2 regions of the Rhizobium sp. ZK1 genome follow, and region 1 is predicted to be linked to the other one. Evidence: riboswitches for the same ligand, from Rfam matches in the RefSeq annotation. Region 1 holds a riboswitch; the other holds the start of a gene.
What was found. A riboswitch is a leader RNA that binds a small molecule or an ion and turns the genes downstream of it on or off. The one in region 1 is predicted to bind fluoride.
Positions count from the first base shown of each region.

Region 2: linked by a shared signal. The riboswitch ahead of ACK9YZ_RS08460 (hypothetical protein) and the one ahead of crcB (fluoride efflux transporter CrcB) in region 1 are both predicted to bind fluoride.

Region 1 is NZ_CP180586.1:2,268,250-2,283,784, forward strand. It holds partial or broken gene ACK9YZ_RS11730 (adenylate/guanylate cyclase domain-containing protein) at 1-128, shown strand, start outside; gene ACK9YZ_RS11735 (hypothetical protein) at 874-1,128, opposite strand; gene ACK9YZ_RS11740 (hypothetical protein) at 1,305-1,505, opposite strand; gene ACK9YZ_RS11745 (adenylate/guanylate cyclase domain-containing protein) at 1,919-3,325, opposite strand; gene ACK9YZ_RS11750 (DUF2254 domain-containing protein) at 3,741-5,069, shown strand; gene ACK9YZ_RS11755 (SRPBCC family protein) at 5,145-5,588, opposite strand; gene ACK9YZ_RS11760 (VOC family protein) at 5,870-6,307, shown strand; gene ACK9YZ_RS11765 (helix-turn-helix domain-containing protein) at 6,344-6,775, opposite strand; gene ACK9YZ_RS11770 (MFS transporter) at 6,845-8,089, shown strand; gene ACK9YZ_RS11775 (hypothetical protein) at 8,706-9,032, opposite strand; gene ACK9YZ_RS11780 (SDR family oxidoreductase) at 9,143-9,901, opposite strand; gene ACK9YZ_RS11785 (hypothetical protein) at 10,165-10,854, shown strand; gene crcB (fluoride efflux transporter CrcB) at 11,135-11,566, opposite strand; fluoride riboswitch at 11,644-11,705, opposite strand; gene ACK9YZ_RS11795 (hypothetical protein) at 11,823-11,993, opposite strand; gene ACK9YZ_RS11800 (cold-shock protein) at 12,115-12,324, opposite strand; gene ACK9YZ_RS11805 (hypothetical protein) at 12,631-12,957, shown strand; gene ACK9YZ_RS11810 (BON domain-containing protein) at 12,954-13,232, shown strand; gene ACK9YZ_RS11815 (hypothetical protein) at 13,243-13,530, shown strand; gene ACK9YZ_RS11820 (DUF4242 domain-containing protein) at 13,565-13,954, opposite strand; gene ACK9YZ_RS11825 (hypothetical protein) at 13,982-14,533, shown strand; gene ACK9YZ_RS11830 (LysR family transcriptional regulator) at 14,720-15,535, opposite strand, start outside.
Region 2 is NZ_CP180586.1:1,632,433-1,647,967, reverse strand. It holds gene ACK9YZ_RS08470 (citrate synthase family protein) at 1-1,064, shown strand, start outside; gene ACK9YZ_RS08465 (FecR domain-containing protein) at 1,191-1,709, shown strand; gene ACK9YZ_RS08460 (hypothetical protein) at 1,703-2,110, opposite strand; fluoride riboswitch at 2,426-2,509, opposite strand; gene ACK9YZ_RS08455 (adenylate/guanylate cyclase domain-containing protein) at 2,513-3,574, shown strand; gene ACK9YZ_RS08450 (DEAD/DEAH box helicase) at 3,674-5,584, shown strand; gene ACK9YZ_RS08445 (alpha/beta fold hydrolase) at 5,638-6,420, opposite strand; gene ACK9YZ_RS08440 (class I SAM-dependent methyltransferase) at 6,588-7,250, shown strand; gene glp (gephyrin-like molybdotransferase Glp) at 7,375-8,598, opposite strand; gene moaC (cyclic pyranopterin monophosphate synthase MoaC) at 8,595-9,092, opposite strand; gene trpC (indole-3-glycerol phosphate synthase TrpC) at 9,094-9,906, opposite strand; gene trpD (anthranilate phosphoribosyltransferase) at 9,916-10,932, opposite strand; gene ACK9YZ_RS08415 (SurA N-terminal domain-containing protein) at 10,946-12,838, opposite strand; gene ACK9YZ_RS08410 (hypothetical protein) at 13,056-13,337, shown strand; gene ACK9YZ_RS08405 (GlsB/YeaQ/YmgE family stress response membrane protein) at 13,406-13,660, opposite strand; gene ACK9YZ_RS08400 (flagellin) at 14,344-15,535, shown strand, end outside.

The sequences.
Region 1 (15,535 bases):
GTGCCGCCATCCGCGACGCGGTCGGCGCGCGGTTCGAGCTGCGGTCGCTGGGCCTGGTGCAGCTCAAGGGGCGAGCCGAGAAGGTCGATCTGTGGGAGTTGGTCGGGGAGAGTGGTGGCCGCAACTGACGTCCATGCTGTCGGGCGACGCTCGGCTTGAGCGGAACCTGCCCGAGCACGAAAAAGCCGCCAACGGATGTTGGCGGCTGATCAGGAGAAAGAATTGAAAAGGGTGTTCCGACTCAAGAAAAGGCACCCTTTTCGCGCTGATCCTGGAGTCGTCAGCCGGACAAAAATAAACCGCCAGATCGCCGCCTTCAATCGGACCAAAGTCCCACCCTCCTGCCTTTTTTGCCGGCCAGTGGACGGTGAACGACCCGCCAGCGAAAACCGCCCGAACTCGCATCACATCAAAGCGCAGACGCCCCTCACGACAGCGCAAATATCCTCACCTGCCGCCCGATGCCCCTGTGAAAAATTGACGGGTTCTGTCATTCCACTCACACAGTCCTATATCTTCAACACCGGAGCAGACCACCGCACACCGGGCACCTCCCGCAAATGGTGTCGCAATGACATATGAAGCCGACATGGTGATAGTGTGGGATCAGGTCTCACGAGGAGTAGCGATTGTCTTTCGGGGTAAGCCACACTATCTGGACGGGCCTTTCTCGGACAAAAGGAGCGGGATACGTGCTGCAGAATGGTACTGCACCCGATTGGGATGGCGTGACGCAAAGGTTAAACGACGTCCGGTGCCTGCCCCAATCATCATTTGAGCGAGAACGAATACCCGCACGGTCTGCTCGCTTGCGAGGGAAATCTCCAGCTCTGTGACCCTATTATTCGACTGGCCGTAAATTCGACTGGCTACCTAGCAAAAAGCCTGAACGCGTAACAGGTAATCCATAGCGCAACGTCTGCTGTCATAAATCCTCGCCAAGAGCGCCTTCTCCGATTCCGCTGGAAAACAGTTGACCCCGCGTCCTCCGACAATCGCCGTCTGACTGACGAGTTGCCGGGTTATTTTGTCGACTCTGTTTTCGGCGAACTTTAGATTTTTCTTTTGGGAACGTTGATTTTTCATCTGCTTGATTGGCCGGAAAGCCATCTGACTACGGTCATTCATCTGAAAGACCTCCTCCTTTGTTTCGAAGAAAAGGGTTTGAGTTGGCGGCGCGGGCTCCAGGACGCTCAGGTGCCGGAACAGAACCACAGACGGACCACGCACGACGTCAACCACGTCCCGTATACCGGCGAACGATTTCGGCTGCCCCTTAAAGCCACGACCATAAGCAACGGGCGTTATCGGAGTTGCGAGATCCCGAGTTTGATAACCTTGATCAAATCCGTCATCCGCTCGCCGCGGCTATTCTGGTATTCTTCCAAGCTCGGGATACTGACGGTGGCATCGGCGAGCGCAGAAATATGATTGTCTTGCACAACCTTGACGCCCAGAGCCCAAATCCGGTCAAAGAGCAGCCGGTCTAATTCTTTATCTGACATATGATCCACTGGCTGCTCGATCGTGAAGAGGAAGTCGGGCGAGGAGAAAGGTTACGAGGAGCCCAGAAGAAGCGAACGCGACCGAGTTGACTCCGCGGCCATTTTGCTCACGGCACGCGATGCATCCAACGGTCCTCACCCAAGGCTTGGTCAAATCATAGGTACCGTCACAACAAGGACGCCGATGAGCGCAGCTGTAAGCACCGATGTTTCGATCAGAAAGATTGCGATTTGCCTTCCCGTCAGGCCAGGAAAAAATTGCTGCATGATTTATTCCTTCTTGAAAAATTTTATTCTACAAGCGCACCGTATCATTGTTTGGCGCCAAATATTTTTTTATTTTCGAAAATACTAAAGTTTTTTAGCGGCAAACGTTTGGCTGCTGCTCGCGGACCGGTCCGACGACGCGGCGCTCACGACAGCGCAAAAATCCTGACTTCCCGCCCGATGCCATGAAGCTCCTCCATCCGCGACACCGAACTGATGCCGCCGTCGCGCAATATTTCGGTGACCTGCTCGTTGCCGACCACCGCCTCCGTCGTCAGGATCACATGCGGTTCGGCGAGCTCCTGCACGCGTGAGGCGATGTTGACAGTCTGGCCGAAATAGTCCTGCCGGTCGTTCATATTGACAGCAAGGCATGGTCCCTCATGGATGCCGATCTTCAGGAGAAGATCCTCGCTACCGCGCTCAGTGTTCAGCTGCAGCATGGCTTCGCGCATCCGAAGTGCTGCCGCCACCGCGCGGTCCGGGCTCGGGAAGGTCGCCATCACGGCGTCGCCGATGGTCTTGACGACGGCGCCAGCCTCGGCCGCGACGATCTCGTTCAGAACCCTGAAATGCGTGCGCACCAGATCGAAGGCCGAGAGATCGCCGACGCGCTCGTAAAGGGCGGTCGAGCCCCTGAGGTCGGTGAACAGGAATGTCAGGCTGGTGATCTTCAGGCGCTGGTCGACGTCGAGCGTATCGGTCCGGTAGATGTCGCGAAAACTCTGGTTCGTCAGAAGCCGCTTGGCCGTTAGGAAAGGCCGCCTGTGGCCCAATATGTCGTGCAGTTCGTCTCCCGCGATGCAGACATTCGGCAGCACCCGGCGATCGGTGTGGTTTTCCACCGTCAGCCGCAGCGGGCCGGGGCGCAGCGAAATCGTTTCGTTCGGCGCATGCCCGTTGCTGAGGACCATCGAGAGGGTCTGCCGTTCGTCCGTCGGTTCGCCCTGCACGTCGATGAACTGCGCAGAATGCGTCACCGCATCGAAGATAATGACGAACGCCGCCGGCAGATGCAGCGAGACGAGAGCCCTCTCGCCCGGCTCCAGCTCGACCTCCTCCAGAAGGACGTGCGCGAACCTTTCTTCGAGATTGTCAGGCAGGTCGACGCCGGTGCTGAAGAAGATCTGGCGGTAATATTCGAGCGAAGGCAGCCGGTCGGGATCGTGGGCGGCGATCCTGCGCACCCGCGGGCTGATGGTGAAGGTGACCTCGACCATCTCGTCGAGGGTCGGCTCGTAGCCTGCCGCACAGAGCGCGCAGTGATAGCATTCCCGGTCGACGGTTTTGAGCGTCGCGCCGCTGTCGAGCACGCCGCCGCATCCGGGGCAAAGCACGTTCCAGGTCATCTCGAACGCGCCCATGCGGGCTGCATGGAGAAGCGCCGCGATCACCTTCTCCTCGTCGAGACGGTGTGCCGCAGCAAAGGCCAGTGCATTGATGCGGTTGAGATCGCGATCGGCGCCGTGCCTGACGACATTTTCGATACAGTCGACCGTCTCGGGATCGGCCGCCTGTCGTAGGGCTGCAAAAAGCACGTCCATTTCGCTCATCGGACAAGTCTCTGTGGGCGCTACGCCACGCCGGACAGCGCCGGCGATAATTATAACACGAGAGTTTCCTGATAGAAATCTTAGCCGGATGTAGCGCTCAAACTTGGAGGCGCCAATCTCTTCATTGCGCTGAATCAAGGTCGAAACGACAAGGTTTCGGCAAGCTGAGGATCGGCATTGCGCCGGGAACCGGTGCGACCCACGTCCCGTGTCTACAGTAACATACGTGGCAGTCGCGCCGGTTCATGCATAATTGCAGGGTCTGTCTCGCGGGCATATCCGGGCGGCGACCGGGCACTACAGCATCGGCCCGAAAATCGGGATCGATTTTCGGAAAGCCTGATGCGCAGATTCAAAGAGCTAGAGTATCCTCTGTGCGTCCGGATGGACGCACAGCGCTCTAAGGGGGCCGAACATGGGCTGGAACCGGCTGTATAGCCTGAAGAGCTACATCAAGTCGTCGCTGTGGCTGGTGCCGTTCATAGCCCTGCTCCTCTATATCCTGGCGATCCGCACCGTCTCTCTGCTGGAGCCGTGGCTTGGCTGGATCGAACCTTGGCCTTGGGGCATGGATGGCACCCAAAGGCTGCTCGAGACGATCGTTACGATGACGCTGACATTCGTCGTCTTCACGTTCGGCTCGCTGCTGGTGGCGATCCAGATTGCTGGCGGCCAGCTGACGCCGAGGATCATTGCGACGACGTTGCTGAGCGACAACGCCATCCGCTTAACCGTCGGGCTTTTTACATTCACCCTGCTCTTTTCGACAGGCGCACTGATACGGCTGGAAGCCGCCGTACCGCAGACCATCGTGGAGATCGTGGCCTTTCTCGGTTTTCTGTCCATCGCCGCCTTCCTCTATCTGATCGATTACGCCGCCCGTCTGCTGCGTCCCGTCAGCATCGTCCTGCGCGTCAGCGAGGAAGGTCGCGCTGTCATCGAAGACGTCTATCCCGCGATGGCAAAAGCCGAAGCCGACACGGTCACCACGCACCTGCACCCCGACACCGTGCCGGACAGGGTCATCCTCTACAAGGGGCGTCCCGCCATTGTGCTTGCCGTCAACAAAAGCCGCCTTCTTGCGCAGGCCGAGAAAACCCGCTCCGTCATAGAGCTCGTCCCGCGCATCGGCGATTTCGTCGCCTCCGGCGAGCCCCTCTTCCGGCTGTACGGCATCCTGTCACCGGACGAAGACAAGCTGAAATCGCTGATTGCCTTCGGGCCGGAACGCACCCTCGAACAGGACGCGACCTTCGCCTTCCGGATCATCGTCGACATCGCGATCAAGGCGCTTTCGAAAGCCATCAACGATCCGACAACGGCCGTGCTCGCGATCGATCAGCTGCAGCGCCTGCTCTGCTTCGTCGGCAAGCGCGACCTCGGCAGGGAGGAGATCTTCAATCCGGCCGGCGAATTGCGGCTCATCTGCAGGACCCCGGACTGGGAGGATTTCGTAAAGCTGACCTTCAGCGAAATCAGGCTCTACGGCGCCGAAAACTTTCAGATCGCCCGCCGCCTGCGGGCCGTGCTGGAATATGCGCTGCAGGTCCTGCCCGAATTCCGCCGGCCTGCCCTTGAAACGGAAATGGCTCTGCTGGATCGATCGCTCGCCAAGGTCTACGACTTTCCGGAGGATCTGGAGCTTGCCAGGATAGCGGACACGCAGGGCCTCGGCGGTTCGAAATCCCTTCCCCCGAAAGCGCAATCCGCAACCGGCTCCGTCACCCCTTTTCGCCCCTTGTAGCGGGCAGGAGCACACACGCAAAAGGCCGGGTACGAAAGCAGCTTCCAGACCCGGCCTCCCTTTACGTCCCGACGCCTATTCCTGAATATCGGGCTCGACGAGACGGGCGAGGTTGCGCAGCGATTCCTGCCAACCGAGATAGCAGGCCTCCGGCGGGATGAGGTCAGGGATGCCGGCCTGCACCACATGGAGTTCGGTGCCGACCGAAACCTTCGTCAGGGTCACCGTCACGTCCATTTCGCCGGGCAGGTTGGCGTCGTCGAACTTGTCGGTGTAGCGAAGCTTCTGGCCGGGAACGAGCTCCAGATACTCGCCGCCGAAGGAATGGCTGTGGCCGGTGGTGAAGTTGCGGAAAGACATCTTGTGTGTGCCACCCACGATCGGTTCCAGATGGTGGACCGTGCAGACAAAGCCGTTGGGGGGAAGCCACTTGGCAACGGCATCGGCTTCCAGGAAGGCGCGGTAGACCTTGTCCGGAGTGGTTGCCAGGACGCGGTGAAGGCGAATTGTGCTTGGCATGATGATTCTCCCTTTGGATTGAACTTTGGCAATACCTCTAGGACGGGCCTGATCTGGCCGATCCGACACGGCGCTCGATTTTTTTGCTTCCGCCCTCTCGTCTGCCCGCGATGGAGGACCGCATCCCGACCTTCCGCCGAGGCGGTGCATGTTTCAAGCTTGCTAATTGGAAAACAGCCGATCGGGCGTGGATGGCTGTCGGTATTGGCCTGCCTCAAACGTTCTTTGGTCGACGAGGCAACGCCTTGTAAATCGAAACGACACCCACGGAGATTGAAAACATGGCGCTCAAGCGGATGGACAATGTAGGAATCGTCGTCGAAGACCTGGATGTGACGATCGATTTCTTTCGCGAACTCGGCCTCAATCTCGAAGGACGGGCCATGATCGAGGGAGAATGGGCCGGACGCATCACCGGACTGGGCGATCAGCGTGTCGAGATCGCCATGATGCGCACACCTGACGGACACAGCCGGCTGGAACTCTCCCGCTTCCTCGCGCCTGCCGTCGTCGCGGATCACCGCAACGCCCCGGTCAACGCGCTCGGCTACCTCCGCGTCATGTTCGCCGTCGATGATCTCGATGACACGCTTGAAAGGCTGCGTGGGCGCGGTGCCGAACTCGTCGGCGAAGTCGTCCAGTATCAGGAGGCGTACCGGCTCTGCTATATCCGCGGGCCTGAAGGGATTCTCATCGGGCTCGCCCAGGAACTCGGCTGAGCGCAATATCGATCGGGCGCTTCGGTGCTCCGCCCCTCACCCGCTCTTCCCCTGCCGCGCCGCCTTGCCGGCACTCGCCCGCTTGCCCGCCACCTCCACCAGCCGGCGAAAGGTCGGGCATTCCATATGCGAGGGCGCCGGGCATTCGGCCACGTGCCGCAGCGTGTCGCGCAGCGCAGAGAGCTGGCGGATCTGGCGGTCGATCTCGTCGGCCTTCTCTTGGAGCGTTGCGCGCGGCAGATCCGGGCCGCCGGTCCCGCCGAACATGCCGGAAATTTCCGTGAGCGAGAAACCGGCCGTCTTGCCCATCGAAATCAGCGTCAGCTGCAACAGCACCTCCGGCGGAAACTGCCGGCGCAAGCCATGGCGGAACACTGAGGTGATGAGCCCGACTTCCTCGTAATAGCGCAGCGCCGAAGGCTTGATTCCGCTTCGTGCGGAGACCTCTCCGATATCCAGAAATTTCATGCTTGACCTCAAGTCGGCTTGAATTGGTAGCCTGCTCTTGAATGACATTTCAAGCAAGAGGATATCGATATGCAACAGGCAGAAATGACCGGATCGGAGCGAACGGAAAGACGGGGCGCCACACTGACGCTGTCCCTTTCGATGCTGCTCGCCTCGCTCGGCACCAGCATCGCCAACATCGCCCTGCCCAAACTCGCGGAGGATTTTTCGGCGCCCTTCACCCAGGTGCAGGGCATCGTCATCGCCTATCTTGCGGCCCTGACGATCTCGGTCGTCATCGTCGGCCGGCTCGGCGATCTCTATGGGCTGAAGCGCATGCAGCTTGTGGGCCTCGGCCTGTTTGCCATTGCCTCGTTGCTTTCGGCCATGGCACCCGATCTGACGCTGCTGATGGCGGCGCGCGCCGCTCAAGGCGTCGGCGCGGCCTTCCTGATGACGCTCTCGATGGCGCTGATGCGCGAGACGGCGAGCGAGGCGCGCATCGGACGCGCCATGGGCCTGCTCGGCACCGTCTCCGCGCTTGGCACTGCGCTTGGCCCGTCGCTCGGCGGCGTATTGATCCCGCTTGCCGGCTGGCGCGGCATTTTCTGGGTGCAGGTTCCGCTGGCGGGTCTGGCGCTGATCCTCGCCATCGCGACACTGCCGGCTGACAGGGCCAGGGGCAAGACGCGCCCGGCCGGCCTGCTTGCCATGCTGGAACGGCGCCTCGTCCCCAATCTCGTCGTCAATATCGTGGTGGCCGCCGTGATGATGACGACGCTGGTGGTCGGCCCCTTCTATCTCGGCCTTGCGCTTGGCCTGAAGCCCGCCTGGGTCGGCCTCGTCATGTCCGTCGGCCCGGTCATCTCCATCGCCAGCGGCGTGCCCTCCGGCCGGCTGGTCGATGCCTGGGGTGCTGCCCGCGTTCTGTCGATCGGCCTTGCGATGCTCGGCGCCGGCGCTTTCCTGCTGGCGATCCTGCCTGGGCTTTCAGGCGTCGCGGGCTATGTCGCCGCCATCATGGTGCTCACACCCGGCTACCAGCTTTTCCAGGCTGCCAACAATACGGCAGCCCTTGCCGATGTGCCGAAGGACCGGCGCGGCACGGCCTCCGGCCTGCTCGGCCTGTCGCGCAATATCGGCCTGATGTCAGGCGCATCCCTCATGGGCGCCGTCTTCGCCTATGGCGCGGGCACGCAGGATTTCATCCATGCGGCGCCGGCAGCGATTTCAGCCGGCATGCGGCTGACCTTCCTGCTTGCCGGCGGGCTGATGCTATCAGCCATGGCCGTTGTCTTCGTTGGCGCCTTCGAACGGACATCGGCCAGGGCATGACAATCGCCGACCTGTCTCGGGCGGTGCGACCACCGCCCGAGGATCACCCATGGGGATGAAACTCGACGATTTCGTAAGCAAACTGGCCCATCGCCCGTTCGCATTTTGGGCACCTCGCTACTCCATCACCACCTTTGGTCAGACGCTGGCCACAACCAGGACAAAACCATCTGTCCATCCCGTCAAGTTGATGGGGTTCTGAAGGTTTGATCCCCTCGACGTACACAGCACGGAATCGAGTTTCGAGATTTCGAGACAACCCCATTCCACTCGCAGAGCATACAAGGTTCCCGTCGTCACCGCGCGTAAAACCTGTTCCGCACCAAGGGCAATGAAGTCGACTTCGATCTATATTTTGCATTGTGCGGAGCCTTTATCGTTGGTCTGCGGCACATTCCAGGCAATAGTTCATCAATCCTATTGATCGGAATGGTCGGCAAGGGTGACGTTACTAACGACGAAATTAGTGACGTAAATTCAAGTGTTCGATGGAATCTCAAAGCCAGCTTTACCGAACGCTTACTCTGCGTCGCGGCCATCCGTTTCATCGGATGCAGGCCGGAGATACGGTCGAGGAATTCGGGATTGTTCTCGCCGCCGCATCACACAGGGCAGCTCAAGCAAATACGGTAATGCAGACGGCCGTCCAGATTAACGCCGTCCCCAGTGCCATCGCTCGCCTGGCGACGGCGACCTTGTCTGCCTCGTCCTCCGCGACAGGTGTGGTCACGATCCAGGGCACGCAACCAAGTGCCGCAAATCCGATGACAGCCACAGTCATCACAAGATAATCGACTGCACGCCAGCTCCCCTGTTCATAGACCCCCCAGTAACCCAGAAAGGCCATTCCGACTGCAAACATGGTGGCGGACGCAGAGCAAAGCCCTGTCACGGAACCGGTCGGTGCATGCAGGTTGCTTTTCTCACGTGTCTGCGAGCTCATCATGCAATATCCACGACGGTTGGCTGTCCCTCCGGCAAATATGTCAGGAATTGAGCGCGGCGTGAAGCGCTGGTGCCCCGTATGGGACATCAGCGCGTTCCCCGCCTTTGCTACAGCAGCCGAACCGACATCCCACCATCGACGATCATCGGGCTGCCGGTCATGAAGCTCGACTGGTCCGACAACAGGAAGGGCGCTGCCTGCGCGATCTCTTGAGCCGCGGCCATCCGCTTCATCGGATGCAGGCCCGAGATATAATCGAGGAATTCGGGGTTATTCTCGCCGCCGGCGGGCGTGATGGTGCCGCCGGGAAGCAAGCTGTTGATCCGGATGCCATCGGCCGCGTAATCGGCGGCGACCGATTGCACGAGGCCGATCAGGCCCGCCTTGGAAGCTGCATAGGCCCCCATGCCCGGCAGGCCGCCATTGCTGTATCCGACGAAGGACGAGGTGAAGGCGATCGAGCCGCTGCGCTGCGCTTTCATGACCGGCAGCTGCGCCTTCAGCGCAAAGAAGGCGCTCGTCAGGTTGGTGGAGATCACCGCCTCCCAATTGGCCACGCTCATCTCCGAAAACGCCCCCATCTCGCCGACGATGCCAGCATTGTTGAAAGCGCCGTCCAGCCTGCCATAGGCATCGAGCGCCCGGTCGACCAGCGCCTTCGCGTAGGTCTCGTCGCGCACATCACCGGCGAGAGACACGGCCGTGCCGCCGCTTTCATTGATCTCGGAAACCAGCGCCGAGAGGTTCTGTGCCCGCCGCGCGCCGAGCACGAGTTTCGCGCCCCTCCCCGCAAACAGCCGGGCGGCGGCCGCTCCGATGCCGCTGCTCGCGCCGGAAATGATGATGATCTTGCCGTCCAGTTCCATGTCCAAACCTCCTGTTTTGATGGTCATGGAGGGGTAGGAAATATGAGAAGCGGCAGCCACCCGATTCCGGATCGGCGACCTGCCAGCCGACACCGAAACCCGTTAACCATCTCCCGCTCTCTAAGACCATAGTCCGAGGGATGCCGGACCTCGGTCCGATGCACGCCCCGCGTTTCGCGCCTAACATCGCCTTCATTCGATAGCCGCCATCCCGAGTCGGCTATCTCACGATTTTTGATGAATTATCCTGCGAGGAGACCCGGATGCGTATCGCAACTCTTGCGTCCATAGCCGCACTTTCGATGATCATGGCTTCCAGCCCGCTGACGATCACCGGCGCCGATATTGCCGCCATGGCAAAGGGCGGTGGAGGCGGCAATGGCGGCGGCAACGGCGGCGGTAATGGCGGAGGCAACGGCGGCGGTGGCGGCAGCAGCAATGGCGGCGGCAACGGTGGCGGACAAAGCGGCAGTCACGAAAACCGCGGCCACCAGTCCGGCACTTCCCGGATGGGCATTTCATCGCACGACGGTTCTAAATCCGCGAAGGGCAAGTCCGGCGAGGCGAAGACGAAATCGCTCACTGCGAAAAACGCCGCAGCCGATATCAAGCAAAAGAACCTCGCCTCCGAGCTGAAGGGCCTGAACTCTCTCAACCGCAGCTACAAGGCCTATATGCACACGTCCGATCCGAAGATGACCGCGATCGCCGCCTATGCGATGGCCTATGCCCAGTTTGAACTCGATAACGGCATCGAGCCTTCAGTCGACGACCCGGTCCTCGGCGACGCGGCATTGGAGGATGCGCTGGCTTCGGCAACGCGCAGCGGCGAAGTGAGCCCAGAGGTCCTCGCCGAGGCCAAGGCCATCCTCGGCGTCGGAGAAGCCGACGGCAAGATCGACCAGATCCGTGAATCCCTGTCTTACTCCGCCCCGACCTCGACAGGGAATTAACGGCTCCTCGATCCGCCGGGCGGCGTGCCCGGCGGATCGATTGCACCTGTCATGGGTTTTCCCACGGGCAGGATAGTTTCTTCCCCCTGCAACTGCACCCGCTTCCCGCGACATCCCCAGCCGACCTGCAACAGGCTTCGAGCCGAGACCGAAAAAACCCACGAAAGACCTCTTGGGCCGGACCCAGCGTCATAGTTTCGAAAGGGTTCCGAGACAGCGCGGGAGGCGTGATGGACGCCAAGGAACGGGAACTGGCTGACGGCGCCGCAATGGGCTCTTCTTACGCCTGCTCCTCGATCGTCACTTGCGCCACATCAGGCGCGCCGCTGTTGATCCGCGTCGCGATGAAATGGCCGACAGCCACCGCCGCGATGCAGAGCACGACGGAAGCCGCAACATTGATGCAGGCCCGCACCACGGCACCTGATCGCAGCAGATCGAGCGTCTGCAGGCTGAAGGAGGAGAAGGTCGTATAGCCGCCGCAGAAGCCGACGATCACGAAAAGGCGCATGGTATCGGAGACCGGGAAGCGACCATTGGCGAGCGTCAGCGCGCTGAAAAAGCCGATTACCAGCGAGCCTGTAATATTGATGATGATCGTGCCCCAGGGCAGACCACGGCTGATCGGCATGGCGAGGACAGAGACGGCGTAGCGGGCGAAAGTGCCCAAGGCGCCGCCGGCCATGACGATGAGACAGGTATAAAACGACATGCTCGCTCCAAAAATCTCGGACGGGCAATAAAAAACCCGCCTTGCAGCGGGCTCCGGACAGATTCCCACCGCGGTTGAACACGGTAGGAGTCATCAGCCTTTACGGCGGTTTCGGGGGTACTCCATCCCCATCGAGGTCGATATATAGCGCGGGTTGCGGTGGGATGGCAAGGGGTGAGAGACGGATGATCTCACCCCGACAGGCACCCATGAAAACGCTCGGTCTCCTGGTACGACCGGCTCGCCCGCCAGACTGTTATTTCCCGCGCGGCGGCCTGCGGGTTTTATCGCTCTTGTCCTTGGCGGAAGATGTCTTTGCATCGAAGGCCTGACCGAAATTGGTGCCTCCCAGGTGCCCGCCGCCGCTGGTGTTGGCCACCTGGCGCGCGGCACGTCTAAGAAGCGCTGCAGCATCCGTCTTCGTCATTGTTGTTCTCCTGAACAAACCGGCTTGAAAACAAAAAGGCCGGGACTGGCCCGACCTTTCCAAGGTTCGCATATCCGCAGTGCCAGTACATCCGTGGTCAAAGCGGGTGCGAGCCGATTGATTATGCAGAACCGAGGTTCTGCGCCGCGTTCTTGCCGCTGCGGCTGTCGCGGACCAGCTCGAAAGTCACCGACTGGCCTTCGCGCAGCGCAGACATGCCGGACTGCTCGACAGCCGAAATGTGAACGAACACATCCGGCGAGCCGTCGGTCGGCGAGATGAAGCCAAAGCCCTTGGCCGTGTTGAAGAATTTGACGATACCAGTATTCATGCACGATTTCCTTTCAATCGCAAAGAATTACCAAGCCCGCTGTGTGCAGGCGATAAATGGTCGAGCTTGAGAGGAAAGATTAGCCAATGCGCATCTTGCGCAGAAACGAAGCTGACGAAGCAAATTCGATAAGCTGAACATAGGGAGCATTTGTGTTCGGAACAAGGTATATTTTATTTTTATTAATTTCGCCGGCTGTTGTGGAGGCAGCAAAAAGGGCGCATCTTGATCGGGTCAGCAGCCATTTTCACGGGCGCTGTTGGTTAAGGGCATCCACACCCTGGCCCCGACCAGAAGGAGGACTGAATGTCTTCCACGATCCTGATGCATCCAATCGCGATGTCCCCAATTACGATGTCTTCGGCCGGCGAAACCGTTCTTGACAGCGACGATATGAATCTGCTGGCCCGTGTGCTCCATCGAGCCGGATATGACCAGGCTGCCGAACCGGCGCTGTTCGTGCTCGCTGCAGCCCAGATCCGTTCGCTGTTCGCAAGCGGCATCCGCCATGAAACGATCCTCATGGCAGCGCTTCAGAATGCCGGCGATTATTCCGGCGTGGCCGATCCCTTCGTCAAGCGCCGCTTTGCCATCCAGGGCCTGCCGCCGGTCGGCGCCGCGCCGGCAGCATGATGCGCAAGAGAACGGATACGCCCGTAGGTGAACGGCATCTGCAGCTCGTGCATTCCAGACCGGCCAATGCGGCCGATCTGGAATCCGAAGTCTCGGCATCGCTTCACCGCGCGGGCGATATCGATGCGACCTATATTTTCGTATCGGCGCATGATGGCGGCGTCACCCTTGCAGGATGGGTGCCGCTCTACACCCAGATCGAGCGGGCGGCGGATGTGGCGTGGGGCGTCGGTGGCGTGAGGCACGTTTTAAACGAGCTGTCCTGTTCGCTCTGAAGGGAAACACATGCCGGTACCCTTCGAATCCATGCCGCAGGAAGAACGCCTCGCCATCATCGAGCTGCTGGTCGCCCATCTTGCCACGGCCTCATCCGACGCGGCGGCTGCCGGCAACGCCTCGTTGCACGCCGAAATCGGCAAGGTTTCGGGACGGCTGAAGAACTGCCGCGAGCAGATCTCCGCCAGCGACCCTGCATCCGCTAGGCCCGCCGTCTCCGCAGCGCTGCGCCTGCTGTCGCGCCTGCAATCCAGAGCTCCCGGCGCCACGGCATCTGCCCGGACGGGTTTCTGCTGACTTGGTTAGGTGATCAATTACCCTGCACGCCCTCTTACCATCCCCCTCCCCGAGCCGAACCCGAGAAGGGAACAAGGTGAACGCCGGCCGCTGCCCCCCCCGCAAAACGACCGGACGCGGTTAATGAGGCGCTGGCAGTCTCCCTGGCAGTCTGGGGGCCGATCTCGGAGGCGATCTCGGTGACGAAATCGGCCGGGAAGCCGCCCTCGCGGGCGTGGCGATAGACGGTTTCAGCGCTGTCGGCCTCATGCACGCAATAGATCTTGTCGCCGGCGGCATAGCTGGTGATCCAGTTGTACGGACGGTCGAGGCCGGCGACGACCTTGTTGGACGTGGTGGAAATCTCCCGCAACTGCTCGGGTGTGAGCTTGGCTGCGCTGCTGACAACAAGACAATTATTGCATAAAACGATGCCGATCGCCACTGGATCTGCACGAACCGAGGATACGTTGTGGGCATCGAATATTATGTCGCAGTGCACGAGGCCCATTGGCTTTCGCCGGAAAAACTCAATGCCTGTCTTAGCGATCTCAAATATCCGGTGCAGATCATTCCAGCCTTGCCTTCGGACATGAGCAAGCCGCTTCAGGATAATCCAGCCTCTTCCGGCCTGACGGTCGCCTTCGACGGCCGGCAGATCGAGCTGGAGGCTTCGATCAAACAGCTGCGCCCCGGAGAGCCTTTCGCCTATGGACTGAAAATCGACAGGGCCAAGATCGCAGAAGGCGCGGCCATCCGCCCCACGGGAATGACGGATTTCGTGCCGCTTGATCTGAACGAAGAACTCACGAAAATCGGCATGAATGCGCCCGATTTTGGTTATGGCGATTATGTCCTGAGCATAACTTTCCGATCATCCGTCGATGAATACCGCGCGGGATTTCTGTTGATCGCAGGCCTCATCCGATGTGCTAACGGACTGGCCTTCGAGTTCGGCAGTGCATCTTTCGGCAGATCGTCGTTCGCTGAAGCGCTTGTGCGGCAGGCACAGGACATGGAGTAGACACAGGTCAGACTGATACGCGAGACACCCCTATCAATCTTCGTCGCGGCGCAGCGGCGACGTCCCTTTCTACCTCATCAAGTCAGCAAACTGGGCTGATCGGAAGCTTTAGTCGTCGCTTCGGGCGAAGGAGACTCTGTCAGCCCGGGCCAGCATGTGGCCAAGGTCATGCGTCAGGGGCGCCGGTCACGTCCGCCCCGCCGCCTCGAACAACTCCGGCACCGCCGGGTTCCTGCCGGCTCGCGGTGCGCACAGCACTACATCGAATTCCGGTGCATCCACAAGCACCCGCGACACCACACCCTCAGCAAGATCACTGCACAGCGATTGCGGGATCAGCGCCACCCCCAGCCCCTCCTGCACCAGCCGGATGATCGTGTGCTGCAGGCGCGGCTCGAAGGCATAATGCGGGATGACGCCGCCGGATGCGCAATAGAGGCCGATCGCCGTGCGCAGCGTTGGCGCCACGGTTGCGGGCGCGGCGATCAGCCTTTCGCCCGCAAGCGACCGCGGCCCGATGGTTTCGGCATCAGCCAGCCTGTGGCCCGACGGCACGATCAGGCACAGCCGGTCGCGGGCGAGCAGTTGCGTGCGCAGATGCGGTGCAGGACCGCCGCCGAAGGTGACGGCGGCATCAAGTTTGCCTTCGGCCAGCATCTCCTCGATATCGGTGGGTATGCGCTCTTCGAGGATGAGGCGCACATCCGGCCGCGCTTCGGAATAAAGCCGCACCAGCGCCGGGATGACGCTATGGGCGGCATGCATCATGAAGCCGAGCTTCAGCTCGCCCTTCATGCCGCCGGCGACCAGCTGCACATCGCGGCAGGCGGCATCGAATTGATCAAGCACGGCGCGGCAATCGGCAAGGAAATGCTGGCCGGCCGGCGTCAGCGCCACATTGCGCGAATTGCGCTCGACGAGTTTTGCGCCGAGCCGCTTCTCGATCGCCGCGATCTGCCGGCTGAAGGGCGGCTGGCTCATGTTCATGCGCGCCGCCGCATG
Region 2 (15,535 bases), 640 kb from region 1:
GTGGGCGAATCCGCGCCAAGGCCGACCCCACCGATCCACGCCGCAGCCTCTATCGGGAAAGCGATGTCAAACGGCTTGCCGAGCGCCACGCCGGCAGGCGCAAGAGCGAGACGGTCGCCGCCGAAGCGATCCGCTGGGGCGATCCGGTACTGACATCGTCAATCTCGACCATCGCCGCAGGACGATTGCTCTATCGGGGGCAGGATGCGGCAGAGCTTTCAGCCCATGCGACGTTGGAGGAGACGGCGCTGCTACTGTGGAATGCGGAGAGTTTCGCCTGCGTACCGGCCTCTGCCCCTGGGCCGGCATCGCCTTCCATTCAAGCCGCGCTGCTGGCGCTGGCGGGGCGGGTAAGCGCCGATCTACCGTCTCTCGGACGTGCACGCCCGGCCTTGCAGATGGAAGCGTGCAGCGTGCTTTCAACCGTCGCCGATGCGCTAGCGCCGGGATCGGCGGATCATCCGCTGCATCACCGTCTTGCTGCATGCTGGGGCAGGCCGGAGGCTGCCGATTGCCTCAAGCGAGCGCTTGTCATGCTCGCCGATCATGAGCTCAATGCCTCTGCTTTCGCCGTCCGCGTCACGGTTTCGACGGGGGCAGCACTTTCTGCCGCAGTGCTCTCGGGTCTCGCAACGCTAACAGGACCATTGCATGGTTCGGCATGGCGAAGCGTCGATGCCCTTGCCAAGGCAGCATCCGGCGCTGGGGCGGAGCATGCGATCCGCCACCTGCTGCTACGGGGAGGTAAGCCTGTCGCCTTCGGGCACCCGCTTTACCCCGATGGCGATGTGCGGGCGGGCGTGCTGCTCTCCTCTTTCGACGTGCCGCCGGTCTTTCGCGATGTGCAGATGGCCGGCGAAGAAATGGTGGGCGAGAAGGTCAATGTCGATTTCGCGCTTACCGCCATGACAGCAGCCTTCGACCTGCCTGAGGAAGCACCAATCATCATCTTTGCGCTGGCGCGCACGGCCGGCTGGCTGGCGCATGCGACGGAGCAGATCGAAAGCGGCCATCTGATCCGCCCGCGTGCCCGCTATGTAGGGCCTTCGCCGGGCGAACGCTGAGTGTTTCCGAATGGCTTGCGCAGGCTCACGTTTTTGCATAGGGAAACCGACGAATTCAGCTAGTATGGGCGGACCGGCGCAATCGAAGACGCACGGGCGGCTCACGAGGGGCGGATCATGAAAGCCATGTCAGCAATCTCCCGCAGCCTGTTTTCCGCTGTGCTGATCATCTGCCTCCTGCCTGATGGCGCAGCTTATGCCCAGTCTGCCGGCTGTGCGATTTCGCGCGCTTCAAACGGCAACCAGATCTTCCGTTGTCCGGGCGGCGTCAATATCACCGCCGAACGCGGGGCATCCTTCAGACTCACCGATCGCAATCGCGACGGCAGCCCGGATTCCTTGTCGCTGCGCAGCAAGGCTGCCCTTATCGACGTGGACAGCAGCCAGCACCGTGGCGGCTTCCAGGTCGTGACGCCTCAGGCGATCGCGGCCGTCCGCGGTACGCAATGGGCCGTTGATGTCAAAGACGGCACCACCTCCGTGCTGGTTACACGCGGCCGTGTCGGCGTGCGCCGTCCGGCCGGGCCGGCGGTCACACTTGGACCGGGTGAAGGTGTGGATGTCACGCGCGGAACCGCCACGCTCACCGTCCGCACGTGGCCGGCGCCGCGCGTCGCGGCCCTTCTTTCACGCCTCGGTCAATAAGTCGTCTCATGAACCATCGCCTCCAGACCGTGTTCGCGCTGCTGCTCGCCGGTCTGTGGGGCGCGGTACTCGGCTATTTTCATCTGCAGTCGGACTCCGGCCTCATGGAGCGGATGGAGGCCACGCTTGCCGATCTGCGCAGCACGATCGTTGGCGTCCGGCCTCCGCCCGGTCTCGTTTCCATTATCGCAATCGATGACCGTACAGCCGCAGCGCATGGCTATCCGCTCAAGCGGGAGATGCTTGCGCAGCTCGTGACGTCCATCGGAGCATTGAAGCCGAGGGCACTGGCGCTCGATATCCTGCTTGTCGATCCCGGTACGCAGGAGGGCGATGCCGCGCTTGAAACGGCCCTCAAGGCAACGCCGAGCATCATCGCCGGTGCTGCGACCTTTCCGCAAAGTCTCCAGGCGGTGACGAGAAACGCGGAAGATCCGCTTGCCGCGGTCCCCGAAGCGCAGCAGCTTCTGCTGCCGCAGCCACGCTTCGCAGAGGCTGCAACGCTTGGCATCGTCAATGTGGCGACGGACCAGAGCGGCGTGCCGCGATTCGTTCCGCTGTTTTCTCGCGCCGCCGATCGTCTGGATGCGGCCTTTCCACTCCGGGTCGCCTCGATTGCGCTCGGTGCGGAACCATTGATCGAAAAGGATGGCATCCGGCTCGGCGCCCGCCGCATTCCAACGGATACGGGCCAGCGCCTGCCGCTGACTTTCTATGGTCCCGCAGGCAGCATCAGCACCTTCAGCGCTGCCGATGCGCTTGATGGCAAGCTGCCGGCGGATGCCATCACCGGCAAGGTAGTGGTGATCGGCGCGACCGTGACCGGCGGCGGCGATGTCTTCCCCACGCCGTTCGATCCCATCCTGCCGGGTGTCGAAGTCATGTCGACGGCAATCACGCATCTGATAGCAGGCGATGGCATGGTGCGCGACAGCAGGACACGGCAGGCGGATGCCGGCATTGCGATAGCCTTGCCTGTTCTTCTCGTCGCACTGGTCGCATGGAGCCGCAGTGCCCTCGGCTTCGTCATCATCAGCCTAGCGGTCATTGTGTGGGCGATGCTCAACCTTGCAGCCTTCGCGAACGGCTACTGGCTGAGTGCTGCATTGCCGATTGCGGCCGCCCTCCCACCCGCAGTTATTTTCGGTGCCGCAGAACTCTGGCGCGACCGCGGCCGTGCGCGGCACTTCGCCGATCAGTCCGAGCGGCTGCAACGCATCGAAGCGCCGGGCCTGGGCGAGTGGCTGGCGCGCGACCCGGCGTTTCTGGCCGAGCCGGTGCGTCAGAATGCTTCCGTCGTCTTCATCGACCTTTCGGGTTTCACCGGTCTCAGCGAAGCCGTCGGACCGGCCGCAGTGCGGGAAATCCTCAGCAGCTTCTTCGAACTCATCGACGAGGAAGTGCGGCTGCTTGGCGGGGCGATCACCAGCTTCATGGGCGACGGCGCCATGATCCTCTTCGGGCTGCCGGAACCGGCGGCCGACGATGCGGCGCGGGCAGCAGCCAGCGCCGTTAGGCTTGCCGACCGCACGCGCCTCTTCCTTGCAGGCCATCCGGAGCTTCGCCGCAGGAAGATAGGCTTCAAGCTCGGTGCCCATTGCGGCCCGATCGTCGCATCTCGTCTCGGCAGCGGCGACCGCCAGCAGATCACCGCAACGGGCGATACCGTTAATGTCGCCCAACGGCTCATGGAGGTGGCGGCGAGCCGCGGGGCAGAGCTTGCACTCAGTGCCAGCCTGCTCGACGCCGCCGGTCCGGATGCCGTTCCGTCGCAGGCGGGGCGGTTGACCGGACCGTTCGAGACGAAGCTTCGCGGGCGCTCCGGCAGCATCGCCATCTACACATGGCGCGGCGAGACACTTTGACATTCGCAGCCGGAGCGAGTAGGAACGGCCCAACTCTTCGGCCGGACGATTCCGGCTACGGTGCGTTACGCGCCTGACAGCTCCGAAAGATCGAATAAAATGACTGACTATAACGGCGTCTCTCCGGCGATCGCCAAGGCGTTGCAGAAGCGCGGCTATACCGAGCTCACCCCCGTCCAGAAGGCGATGCTCGATCCGGCGCTCGTTACATCGGACGCCCTCGTTTCCGCACAGACCGGCTCGGGCAAGACCGTCGCATTCGGGCTTGCACTCGCCCCTACACTTCTTGGAAGCGCGGAGCGGTTTGGCCCCGCCGCTGCTCCGGTTGCCCTCGTCATCGCGCCGACGCGCGAACTGGCGCTGCAAGTGAAGCGCGAGCTGGAATGGCTTTACGAAATGACAGGCGCCGTCATCGCGAGCTGTGTCGGCGGCATGGATATCCGTAGCGAGCGTCGAGCGCTGGAGCGTGGCGCACATATCGTCGTCGGCACGCCGGGACGTCTCTGCGACCACATCCGCCGCAACGCTCTGGATATGAGCGAACTCAAGGCGGCGGTGCTGGATGAGGCGGACGAGATGCTCGATCTCGGCTTCCGCGAAGATCTGGAATTCATCCTTGAATCGGCACCGGACGAGCGCCGCACGCTGATGTTCTCCGCGACCGTGCCTGCTGCCATCGCCAAGCTCGCGAAGAGCTATCAGCGCAATGCGGTGCGCATCAGCACGCAGGCGGAAGAAAAGCAACATATCGATATCGAATATCGCGCGCTCGTCGTTTCACCTGCTGACCGCGAAAACGCTATTATAAACGTGCTGCGCTACTACGAGGCGCGCAATGCGATCGTCTTTTGTTCGACGCGCGCGGCCGTCAATCACCTGACGGCCCGGTTCCACAACCGCAATTTCAATGTCGTCGCTCTCTCCGGCGAACTGACGCAGAACGAGCGCAGCCATGCGCTGCAGGCGATGCGCGACGGACGTGCGCGCGTCTGCATCGCGACCGACGTTGCAGCCCGCGGCATCGACCTGCCGGGCCTCGACCTCGTCGTGCATGCCGATCTGCCGACCAATCCGGAAACGCTGCTGCATCGCAGCGGCCGAACGGGTCGCGCAGGACGCAAGGGCGTCAGCGCGCTCATCGTGCCGCTCAACGTGCGCCGCAAGGCCGAACGGCTGCTCGACAATGCCGGTATCGCCGCCACCTGGGCACGGCCGCCCTCCGTCGAGGAAGTAACGGAGCGTGACGACGAGCGGTTGCTCGCCGATCCGATCTTTGCCGACAAGCCGCAGGACGAAGAGCAGGGGCTGGTGCAGAAGCTCATCGAAAGCCACGGCGCCGAGGCACTTGCTGCCGCTTTCGTGCGCCTTTATCGCGCCAACCAGTCGGCACCGGAAGACCTGATCGAGGTTTCAGTACAGGACGACCGCGCCCGCAAGCGCCGCGACAATGGCGAACCGCGCGAATTCGCGCCGGCGCAGAAGGGACCGCGTGACGATTTCGGCCCGAGTGTCTGGTTCTCCGTCTCCGTCGGCCGCAAGCAGAATGCCGAACCGCGCTGGCTGATCCCGATGCTCTGCCGCAACGGCAATCTCACCAAGCGCGAGATCGGTGCGATCAAGATGCAGCCGGACGAGACCTTCGTGGAAATCGCCGCCGACAGCGCCGACAGTTTCCTCGGCACTCTCGGCCCGAACAAGACGATGGAGCGCGGCATCCGCGTCGTCAGGCTGAACGGTACGCCCGACTTCAGCAAGCCGGCCAAGCCTGCCTATGCGAAGAAGTCCTTCGAAGAGCAGGGCGATGATCGGTTCCGTGGCGACAAGCCGAAGGGCAAGTTCGGCAAGGACAGGCCCGCAGGTGCGGAACGTCAGGACGACAAGCCCTGGACGAAGAAACCGGCCAAACCGAAATTCGAAGGCGGCAAGAACAAGTTCGAAGGCGGCAACAGGTCCGACGGCGCCAAATTCGATGGCGGCAGGGGCAAATTCGCCAAGAAGAAAGACCGCTGAGGCGGTCGCCGACCGCACCGGTAAGGCGATGCGGCCGGTAGGCAGCGAAAGTCTCAGCTATGTTCGCTGGAACCGGCTGCTGCGAGGATGAGATCGGCGACGGCGCGCGGCTGGGAAATCAGCGAAACGTGGCTGGCGTCGAGTTCGATCGTCGTCGCGTTCATGCGCTTCGCCATGAAGCGTTCGAGATCGGGATTGATGGTGCGGTCATTCTTCGAAACCGCGTACCAGGATGGCTTGGAGCGCCAGGCAGCGACTGTTGTCTTGGCAGTGAACAGCGTATCTGAAATGCGGCCCTGCACGGCATAGAGCGCCTTGGCGCGGGCAACCGGCAGATCGCCGGCGAAATCCCTTACGAAAGCCTCCTCACTCAACTGGGCATAACCGGCGGCGTGAACGAGGCCGGCGCTGGCAGGCGGCGTTGGATACTGCTTGGCGAGCGCGGTATAATCCTCGCCGGCGTCAGGCGCGCGGGCAGCGATATAGACGAGTGCCGTCACCTTCGGATCGACACCGGCTTCGGTGACGAGCATGCCGGAATAGGAGTGGCCGGCGAGCACAGTCGGGCCGTCCATCAGCGCCAGGATACGCTTGGTGGCTTCGACATCGTCAGCAAAGGAAGTGAGGGGGTTCTGCACGGCCATGACATTGAGGCCAGCGGCCTGGAGATGAGGGATGACATCCAGCCAGCAGGATGCATCGGCATAGGCGCCATGGACGAGAACGACATTCTTCGCCTTGACGACGGTGGCGGCCCGGCCGGCAGCCGGAAACATGCTGAGTGCGGCCCCTGCAACAAGCGCGGCCGAGAATGAGCGTCTGGTGATCGGTTGCATAATGGAGTCCTCCGGCTTCTAGGAAAAGGGGGGCGATGTCCCCAAGGGATCGCTGGAGCAAAGTTACGCCGAGACGTGAAGCTCCATAACTATACAAAGGTCCAGCGAGGTATTATGCCCCGGCTCAAGGCCAGGTGGCCTGTCGCAACGAGGGCAATCGACACCAGATGAGACCGGCTTCCGCAGATGATCGTCCTGAGCTGACGACCTTCATCAAGACAAATCTGCCGCTTGCGGGCGTGCCGTCGATACCTGACGTAAGGCTGCATATTGCGACACCGAGGAGCGGCCTCTATCGCCTTGCAATGGCTGACGATTCCGATATGGCACCGCCTTATTGGGCCTACCCTTGGGCGGGTGGGGCGGTGCTCGCTCGCTATCTTTTCGACCATCCCGAAGAGATGGCGGGCAAGCATGTCGTCGATCTCGGCACCGGCTCTGGCCTTGTTGCCATCGCGGCCATGAAATGTGGTGCGGCCCATGTGCTGGCTATCGATATCGATGCAAAGGCGATCGTTGCGGCGCGGCTGAATGCCGAGGCGAACGATGTCGTGATCGAGACGCGGCTCGGCGACATTATCAGCGACGCACCACCTCACGCCGACATGATTCTGGCCGGTGATGTCTTCTATGACGATGTCCTGGCGGAGCGTATGCTGCCTTTCCTTGAACGTTGCCGCGCAGCCGGCATCGACGTGCTCATCGGCGATCCGGGGAGGGCGCCTCTGCCCGCAGGTTCGCTGGAAAAAATTGCAGAATATCCGGTGCCGGATTTCGGCGGGAGTGCACAAGGTACGGCCGCTGATAGCACGGTCTTCCGCTTGAGATAAGCGCGATCGCGTGGCGCGCGATCGGGCAGCGGCGGCGATCCAGGCCTTGCGACGGCAACCGTCATTCTCGGCGCGAGCGTGCTGGCGCAGCTCTGCTTCTGGATTGTCGTCGCTTCCGGAAATGTCAGGCGAGGAGATCTGGCCGCAGAAGCATGACCGGGCAGGTGGCCCCTGCCGGCAGTTCCGGCGCATGCGGCGGGCGGATGATGAGGCAGTCCGAACGGGCAAAGGTCTTCATCATCGATGAATCCTGCTTGTCGAAGGGTTCGGCCAGCCAATTGCCGGCAGCGGATTTCGAAAGCCTAGCGCGGACATAGTCCTGCCGCTGGTCATTGGCACGCAGGGTAACCGCGGCTTCCACCGTTGCCTCGCGCTGCACCGGGGGCAGGGAGGCGAGCTTGCGGATCAGCGGCTCGAGGAACAGCAACGAGCAGACGAGGCTCGAGACCGGATTGCCGGGCAGGCCGAGCACGTGGGTCCCGCCGAAACTGCCGACCATCAGCGGCTTACCGGGGCGCATGGCGATGCGCCAGAAATCGAGCTGCATGCCGGCCTCGATCAAGGTGGCCTGCACCAGATCGTGGTCGCCGACCGAAGCGCCGCCAAGCGTGACGATGACGTCGACTTTGGCGCCCCGCGCCCTGTCGATCGCCGCGGTGATCCTGGCCTTGTCGTCAGACACGATGCCGAGATCAAGCACATCGGCGCCGGCTCTGCGGGCGAGGGCGGCAACACCAAACGTATTTGACGCGATGATCTGCGAAGGGCCGGGCGTGCTTCCAGGCGGCAATAATTCATCGCCGGTTGCGAGGATTGCGACCAGCGGACGGCGCAGCACCTCGACGTCAGGCCGGTTCATGCCGGCAGCGACCGTCAACCGCGAGAAATCGAGAGCGGTGCCGGCGGTAAGCACGGCTTCGCCTTCGGCAAAATCCTGGCCGCGGGGGCGCACATGCTGGCCCTGACGGACTGCGAATTTGGTTCGGATGCCGCCTTCGATCTTTTCGGCGTCCTCCTGCAGCAGCACGCTATCGGCGCCCGCGGGGATGGGCGCGCCGGTGAAGATGCGGACGGCCTCGCCGCGGCCGATGCTTCCCTCGAAGCCGTGGCCGGCGGAAGACGTGCCGATGACTTTCAGCACGGCGCCTGGCTCCGGCGCATCTTCGCGGCGCAACGCGTAACCATCCATGGCAGATGCATTGAAGGGCGGCTGGGTCAGACCTGCCGTCAGATCGACGGCAAGCACGCGCCCTTCAGCCTCAGCGAGCGACAGAGTTTCGGAGGCCGTGACGAGCTTTGCGCGGGAGAGTAGGCGGTTCTGGGCCTCGGCGACGGGTAGAAGGTTCATCTTGCCTCCGGATGGCGAAAATCGCCGGATTTGCCGCCGGATTTTTCGAGCAGCCTGATGCCGCCGATTTCCATTGCCTTGTCGGCCGCCTTGGCCATGTCGTAGATCGTGAGACAAGCGACCGAGACGGCGGTCAGCGCCTCCATCTCCACACCGGTCCTGCCGGTGAGCTTGGCGGTTGCTGTGACGCGCAGACCAGGCAGGGCGGCGTCTTCCTCTATCTCGACCGTGACCTTTGTCAGCATCAGCGGATGGCAGAGCGGGATGAGATCGGCGGTGCGTTTGGCAGCCATGATGCCGGCAAGGCGGGCGGTGCCGATGACGTCACCCTTCTTGGCATTGCCTTCTCGAATGAGCGCAAGCGTTTCCGGCGCCATCTTCACATGGCCTTCGGCCGTGGCGATGCGCACGGTCTCGGCCTTGTCGGAGACATCGACCATATGCGCCTCGCCGGAGGCGCCGATATGGGTCAGGCCGAGCTTTTCGCCGCTCATGTCATTCAGCCGCGATGGCGGCTTCACCAAACAGCAGAGCGCGGGTGGCTGCCGTCACGTCCTCCTTGCGCATCAGGCTTTCGCCGACGAGGAAGCTATTGATGTCAACGGCCTGCAGGCGCTTGCAATCCTCATTGGTGAAGATGCCGCTTTCGCCGACCAGAAGCCGGTCATCAGGAACCATTGATGCCAGCGTCTCGCTGACCGTGAGACTGACTTCGAAGGTGCGGAGATTGCGGTTGTTGATACCGACGAGCGGCGAAGACAGCTTCAAAGCGCGTTCCATTTCCGGGGCATCATGAACCTCGACCAGCACGTCCATGCCGAGCGAGAAGGCCTCGTCCTGCAGGCGCTCTGCATCGTCATCCGTCAGCGAGGCCATGATGAGCAGAATGCAGTCGGCACCCCAGGCGCGGGCCTCATGGACCTGATAGGTCTCGAACATGAAATCCTTGCGCAGCGCGGGCAGGGCGCAAGCGGCGCGCGCTGCTGTCAGGAATTCCGGCGCTCCCCGGAAGCTCGGCGTATCCGTCAGCACCGACAGGCAGGCAGCGCCACCGGCTTCGTATGCCCTAGCGAGTGCCGGCGGATCGAAATCCGGACGGATGAGGCCCTTGGAGGGGCTTGCCTTCTTGATCTCGGCAATCAGGCCGATCTGGCCGGCATCGCGCTTGGCGACGAGCGCCTTGTGGAAACCACGCGGCGCGGACTGCCCGGCCTGCATAGCCTTGAGATCGGCAAGCGAGGTCTTCGCCTTGGCCGCAGAGATTTCCTCACGCTTATAGGCTTCGATTTTCTTCAGGATATCAGTCATGAGACAATCCTAGTCGATATCGTTGGAAACGGCGATCAGTTTGTCGAGCGCAGATGCGGTTGCGCCGCTGTTGAGCGATTCCGTTGCAAGCTTCATGCCGTCACGGATCGTCTCTGCCTTGCCCGCGATGACGAGCGACGCGGCGGCATTGGCGAGCGCGATATCGCGGTAAGCGTTCTTGGCGCCGCCCAGCACCTCGCGCAGGGCTGCTGCATTGACGGTGCCGTCGCCGCCCTTGATCTCGGCGAGCATGCGAGGCGCCACACCGAAATCGGCGGGCGACAGCTCGAAAGTGCGGATCTTGCCGTTTTCGAGGGCCGCGACGCTGGTCGTGCCGGTCGTCGTGATTTCATCGAGGCCGTCGCCGTGGACGACCCACACACTTTCGGCGCCGAGGTCGCGCATGACCTCGGCAAGCGGCACGACCCATTGCGGCGCGAAGACGCCGAGAAGCTGACGCTTGACGCCAGCCGGATTGGAGAGGGGACCAAGCAGGTTGAAGATGGTGCGCGTGCCGAGCTCGACGCGCGTCGGGCCGACGTGACGCATGGCGGAATGATGCTGCTGCGCGAACATGAAGCCGACTCCGGCTTCGGCGATGCAGCGGGAGATCATCTCCGGGGTGACCTCGAGATTGACGCCAAGCGCCGCAAGACTGTCAGCGGCACCGGATTTCGAGCTCAACGCCCTATTACCATGCTTGGCGACCGGAACGCCGGCGCCGGCGACGATGAGCGCCGCCAGCGTCGAGATGTTGTAGGTGCCGCTGGCGTCGCCGCCGGTGCCGACGATATCGATCGCGTCGGCGGGTGCTTTCACCCGCAGCATCTTGGAGCGCATCGTGGTGACGGCGCCGACGATCTCGTCAACCGTCTCGCCGCGGACGCGGAGCGCCATCAGGAAACCGCCGATCTGCGAAGGCGTTGCCTGACCGGACATCAGGATATCGAAGGCCTGGCGAGCCTCGTCACGGGTCAGTGGCTCACGGCTAGCTGCCTTGGCCAGAAGCGGCTTCAGATCGGTCATGCGTCGCTTCTCCCTAGCGGACGGTTGCCTGTTCGGCGAGGGTCCGGTTGACCTCTGTACCATACTGGCTCTGCAACAGGTTGACCATCTGATCGAGAATGTCGTCACCGGCCTGATTTGCGATGGCGGCGATCTGCTGGTCGCGGTTGTTCAAGGCATCGGTCGTCGGCTCTTCGTTGACGTCGGTCACCTTCAGCAGGATCTGCGTGCTCGGATCCGCGCCGACGGCCGTTGCGACGGTATCTACAGGACCGGAGAAGGCGGCGTTGATGCCGGCGCGGCCGAGAACCGGATCATCGGTCGAGCGGGTAAAGCCGCTCTTGCTTTCGACGGCGATACCAAGCGGGGCGGCGATATCGGCAAGCGCGGTGCCCTTCTGCGCCTCGGCCTTCAGCTCGCCGGCCTTTTTGGCAAGTTCGGCCTTCTGCTGCTCGGCGGTCCAGTCCTGAACGGCCTTGTCACGCACTTCGGCAAGCGGGCGGTCACGTTCCGGCATGACGTCGCGCACGTCGAACCAGACATAGCCGTCATTGCCGACGGAAATGGCGGCCGCATCGGCACCGACATCGGTCTTGAAGGCTTCCGGCAGAAGCTGCTGCTGGGCCGGAATATCCTTGACCGGATTGCCGTCCTTGTCTGCACCCGTCATGTCGATGGCATCAATGACGACAGCCTTCAGCTTGAGCTGGCTGGCGATCTCTTCGAGGGACGTGCCGCCGGCGCGCATATCCTCGATGCGGTCGTGAACGTTGATGACCTCCTGCGAGGCATTGGCAACCGAAAGCTGTTTGCGGAGCTCTTCCTTGACCTCATCGAAGCTCTTGGTGGTCTCCGGCTTGATATTGGTCACACGCAGGATGACAGGACCGAAGGTGCCGTCGACGACAGGTGTGGTGCCGCCATCCGTCTTCACCGCGAAAGCGGCTTCGGCCACGGCCTGGTCCGGAACCTTGTCCTTGGCGAATTCGCCGAGCAGCACATCGCTTGCAGTCTTGCCCTGGTCGGTGACAAGCTGATCGAAGCTCGTGCCGCTCTTCAGCGCGGTTTCAGCCGCATTGGCGAGATCCTTGCTGGCGAAGGTGAGCTGCTCGAGCGTGCGGCTTTCCGGCGTCGTGTAGGCGGCCTTCGCCTTGTCGAAGGCTTCCTTAATCTGATCGTCGGTGACGGTCGTGGGATCGGCGATGTCATCAGGCTGAAGCTTCAGATAGGCGATCTTGCGATATTCCGGCGCGCGATAGCGCTGCTTGACGTCTTCGAACCACTTGGCGAGCACGTCATCGGCCGGCGCCTTGATCGGTTCGATATTGGCGTTGGTGAGCAGCAGGTAATCGACGCTGCGGCTCTCGTTGCCGTAGAGTTTCAGCGCGTTGACGAGAGTCGCAGGCGCCTGGAAGCCGTTGGAGACGGCTTCGATGATCTGGCTGCGGATAGCCTGCTTGCTGCGATCCTTGATATAGTCGTCTTCCCGAATGCCGGCATTGCGCAGACGAGAGGTGAAAAGCGAGCGGTCGAACTGGCCGTTGATTGCCTTGAAGGCCGGATCGTCGCCGATCAGCTGGGCGAGGCGGTCTTCGGAAAGGCCGAGGCCCATGTCATCGGCAAGCTGGTCCAGCGAGGCGCCGGCCACGAGTTGGGCAAGCACCTGCTCTTCAACGCCGAAAGCACGGGCCTGCTCCGGCGTCAGGCGCACACCGTATTGCTGGCCGAGTTGGGCAACCTGGCGCTGGTAGGCGAGGCGGAATTCATTGACATCCACATGCTGGTCGCCGACGGTGACCACCGTCGTGCTGTTGCCGCCGCTTATCAGCTCACGCGACACGCCCCAGATGCCGAAGGACGCGACGAGCAGGAGCAGGAGCAGTTTGGCAACCCAGGTCTGAGCAGCTCTTCTCAGAAGATGGAACATGGAAACGCAAACCTCGCATTATCATTGGCCCAGAAGGGCAGACATTCGTCGTTCCATAAAACAAAGCTGCGAGGAAATGAAGGCTTGTCGCACGAAAAGCTTGCGGGGCTTGCACACGCTCTCGCTAACCCGCGGCGAGCGACAAAAGATGCTTGATTGCGGAACCTTTACAGCATTCATTTCGTTGAAGCGGCATTCCATCAAACAGGAGCAGACCATGGCCGAATTGAAAACCGCTTCCGCCGAATCCACCGCTGCGCGCGTCAAGGCCGAAGTTGCCGCCGACGATCTGTCCGCGCAGGTTGCTGCGTTACGCGAGGATCTGGCCCGCCTTTCGGAGAGCGTGATCGCGCTGGGGCAGGGCGCAAAGACCGCAGTGACCGACGAAGCCTCGGTCATGACCGAGCGCGTCCGCGACAAGGTGCGTGAAGAGCCGCTGACCGCAATCGCCATTACGGCAGGCGTCGCCTACCTCTTCGGTCTCCTCAGCCGCCGATAGACGAAAAAAGCCGGACGCGCACGACGTCCGGCTTTCAAACTTTTTCTGGCAATCTTTTCCGTGTCAGGTCAGCGGCGGATGACGCGTCCGATCGCAATCAGAATGCATGCGCCGACAAAGCCCGTAATCAGGTATCCGAGCCAGCCGCTGAGTAGCGGGATGTGAAGGATACCGAGAATCCAGTTGGCGACAATCGCGCCTATGATACCGAGCAATATGTTCATGAACACGCCCATATTGCTGTTCATGAACTTCTCCGCCAGCCATCCGGCGAAGCCGCCGATGATGATAGCTGCAATCCAACCTACACTTTCGTTTTCCATGGCAATCTCCCCTCCTGGGTAAAACGTGAGATAAAACGCGCACAATCGAAAAAAGTTCCGCCGTGGCAACGGCTTAGCGCTATCAGGGGTGAAGCAATGTCACCGGCGTGGAAAATGTGTGAGCCGCGATCTGAAACATCCGTCCCGAAAAGGCCGGCGCAGCAAAACCTACCGGCATCAGCAAACTCTTCGTGAACATCAAATCCTCCCTCTATCAGAAGCAAGCTTAGTTCATCGCCTCAACTGCGCAAGCCGCTTATTAATAAGTAGTTAGGTATGAGTTTAAGTAAAATTGTCGCGTCGCAATATGCGCTATGTCTAATATAAACTCATTTGGAATCGGGCTTTCTCAATTTGCATTAGCAACATTCATTCAACGCCAACTGGAGGAGACTGATATGCCCCCTCCCGCCGCGTCGAGCATGTGGAAGCAGCCCGACTGGCGCCCGACGGCCAAATTTGCGCGGAATACCGTCTCTGACTGCGGCACGGCAAGGTTGCATCTCAATTGAAGAGCGTCGATCTAAGACATACCCAATAGAGTACAGCAACCTTAAAAACAATTCGAGTTTTCATGCTTCTTTTTACGCAGGATTAACCCAACCTGACGTCAATTCATAGCTAACAGAATCTCAAGAAGCACGATTCATCGACCCTGCCGTTTCTCGTATTTCGGGCCGCATATGTCTTCTATTAACACAAACTACTCCAGCATCGCGGCGTTACAAACCCTCCGGTCTGCGACTGCAGGTCTCCATGCGACACAGAATAAGGTTTCAAGCGGCCTGCGCATCGAGAAGGCGTCCGACAATGCGGCCTATTGGTCTGTCGCAACGGCGATGCGCACGGATAACAGGGCGCTTTCGGCCGTGTCCGACGCATTGGGTCTGGGAGAAGCGCTGGTCGACACCAGCTCTACAGCTCTCGCCTCGATCATCGACATCATAGGCGACATGAAAGCCAAGCTGATCGCCGCGACAGAGAAGAGCATTGACAAGGCGAAGATCCAGGATGAAATCAGTGCACTGGGCGGCAGGCTTCTGGCCACCGCCGCCTCGACCTCCTTTTCCGGTGAGAACTGGCTGAACACTGATGTTCCTGGTCTCGACACGCTTACCAAGTATGACAAAAGCATCGTTTCTGCCTTCATTCGCGGAGCCGACAATAGCGTCAGTGTCGGCACGACAGATGTCGATCTGACACAGCTGGTGCTTTTCAACTCGACGGGGGGAGGGTTGCTGCAGGCCGATGCGAAATCGCTCGGCATGATCGGCGGATTGCGGAATGCCGACTTCACCGGGAGCGGACAAGCAGGTTACAGCGCTTATCGCTTCTCCGGCCCCAGCACGCTGCCGGACCCAAGCCTTGCCGCCTTCACGGCAACGGACAGGCTAACGTTCGATCTCACCGTCGACGGCACCGAAACACGCATGGTGACGATCGACAAGAATACCATCGATTCCGCATTGGGAACGAGCAATGGCATGATCAACAGCGCCGATGATTTCGCCAGGGTCATCGGCACGGCCATATCCAATATGGGCTGGTCACCAGGCACGGTCACTTCGTTGGCGGGAAATCTTGTCTTCTTCAGCGGCGAGATCCCCGGCGCCAGTGAATCGAGCATGGTCGTTTCGAACGTGACGTCGACGCTCTCAGCCGGTTATGCTTTCTGGCTTGATGCTGTAGCGTTGAATCGACAGGACGGCACTGTCGCGGCCGCTCAGTTCGCGTTTTCTGGCCCTTTCTTCGTCCATCGTGACGTCAAGTTTTCCTTCAGCGTACAGGTCAATAATAGCGCGGCGAAAGCCGTCACCATCGACCGCAATCTGGTCGACAGCGTCCTCGGCACGAGCGATGGAAAAATCAATACCG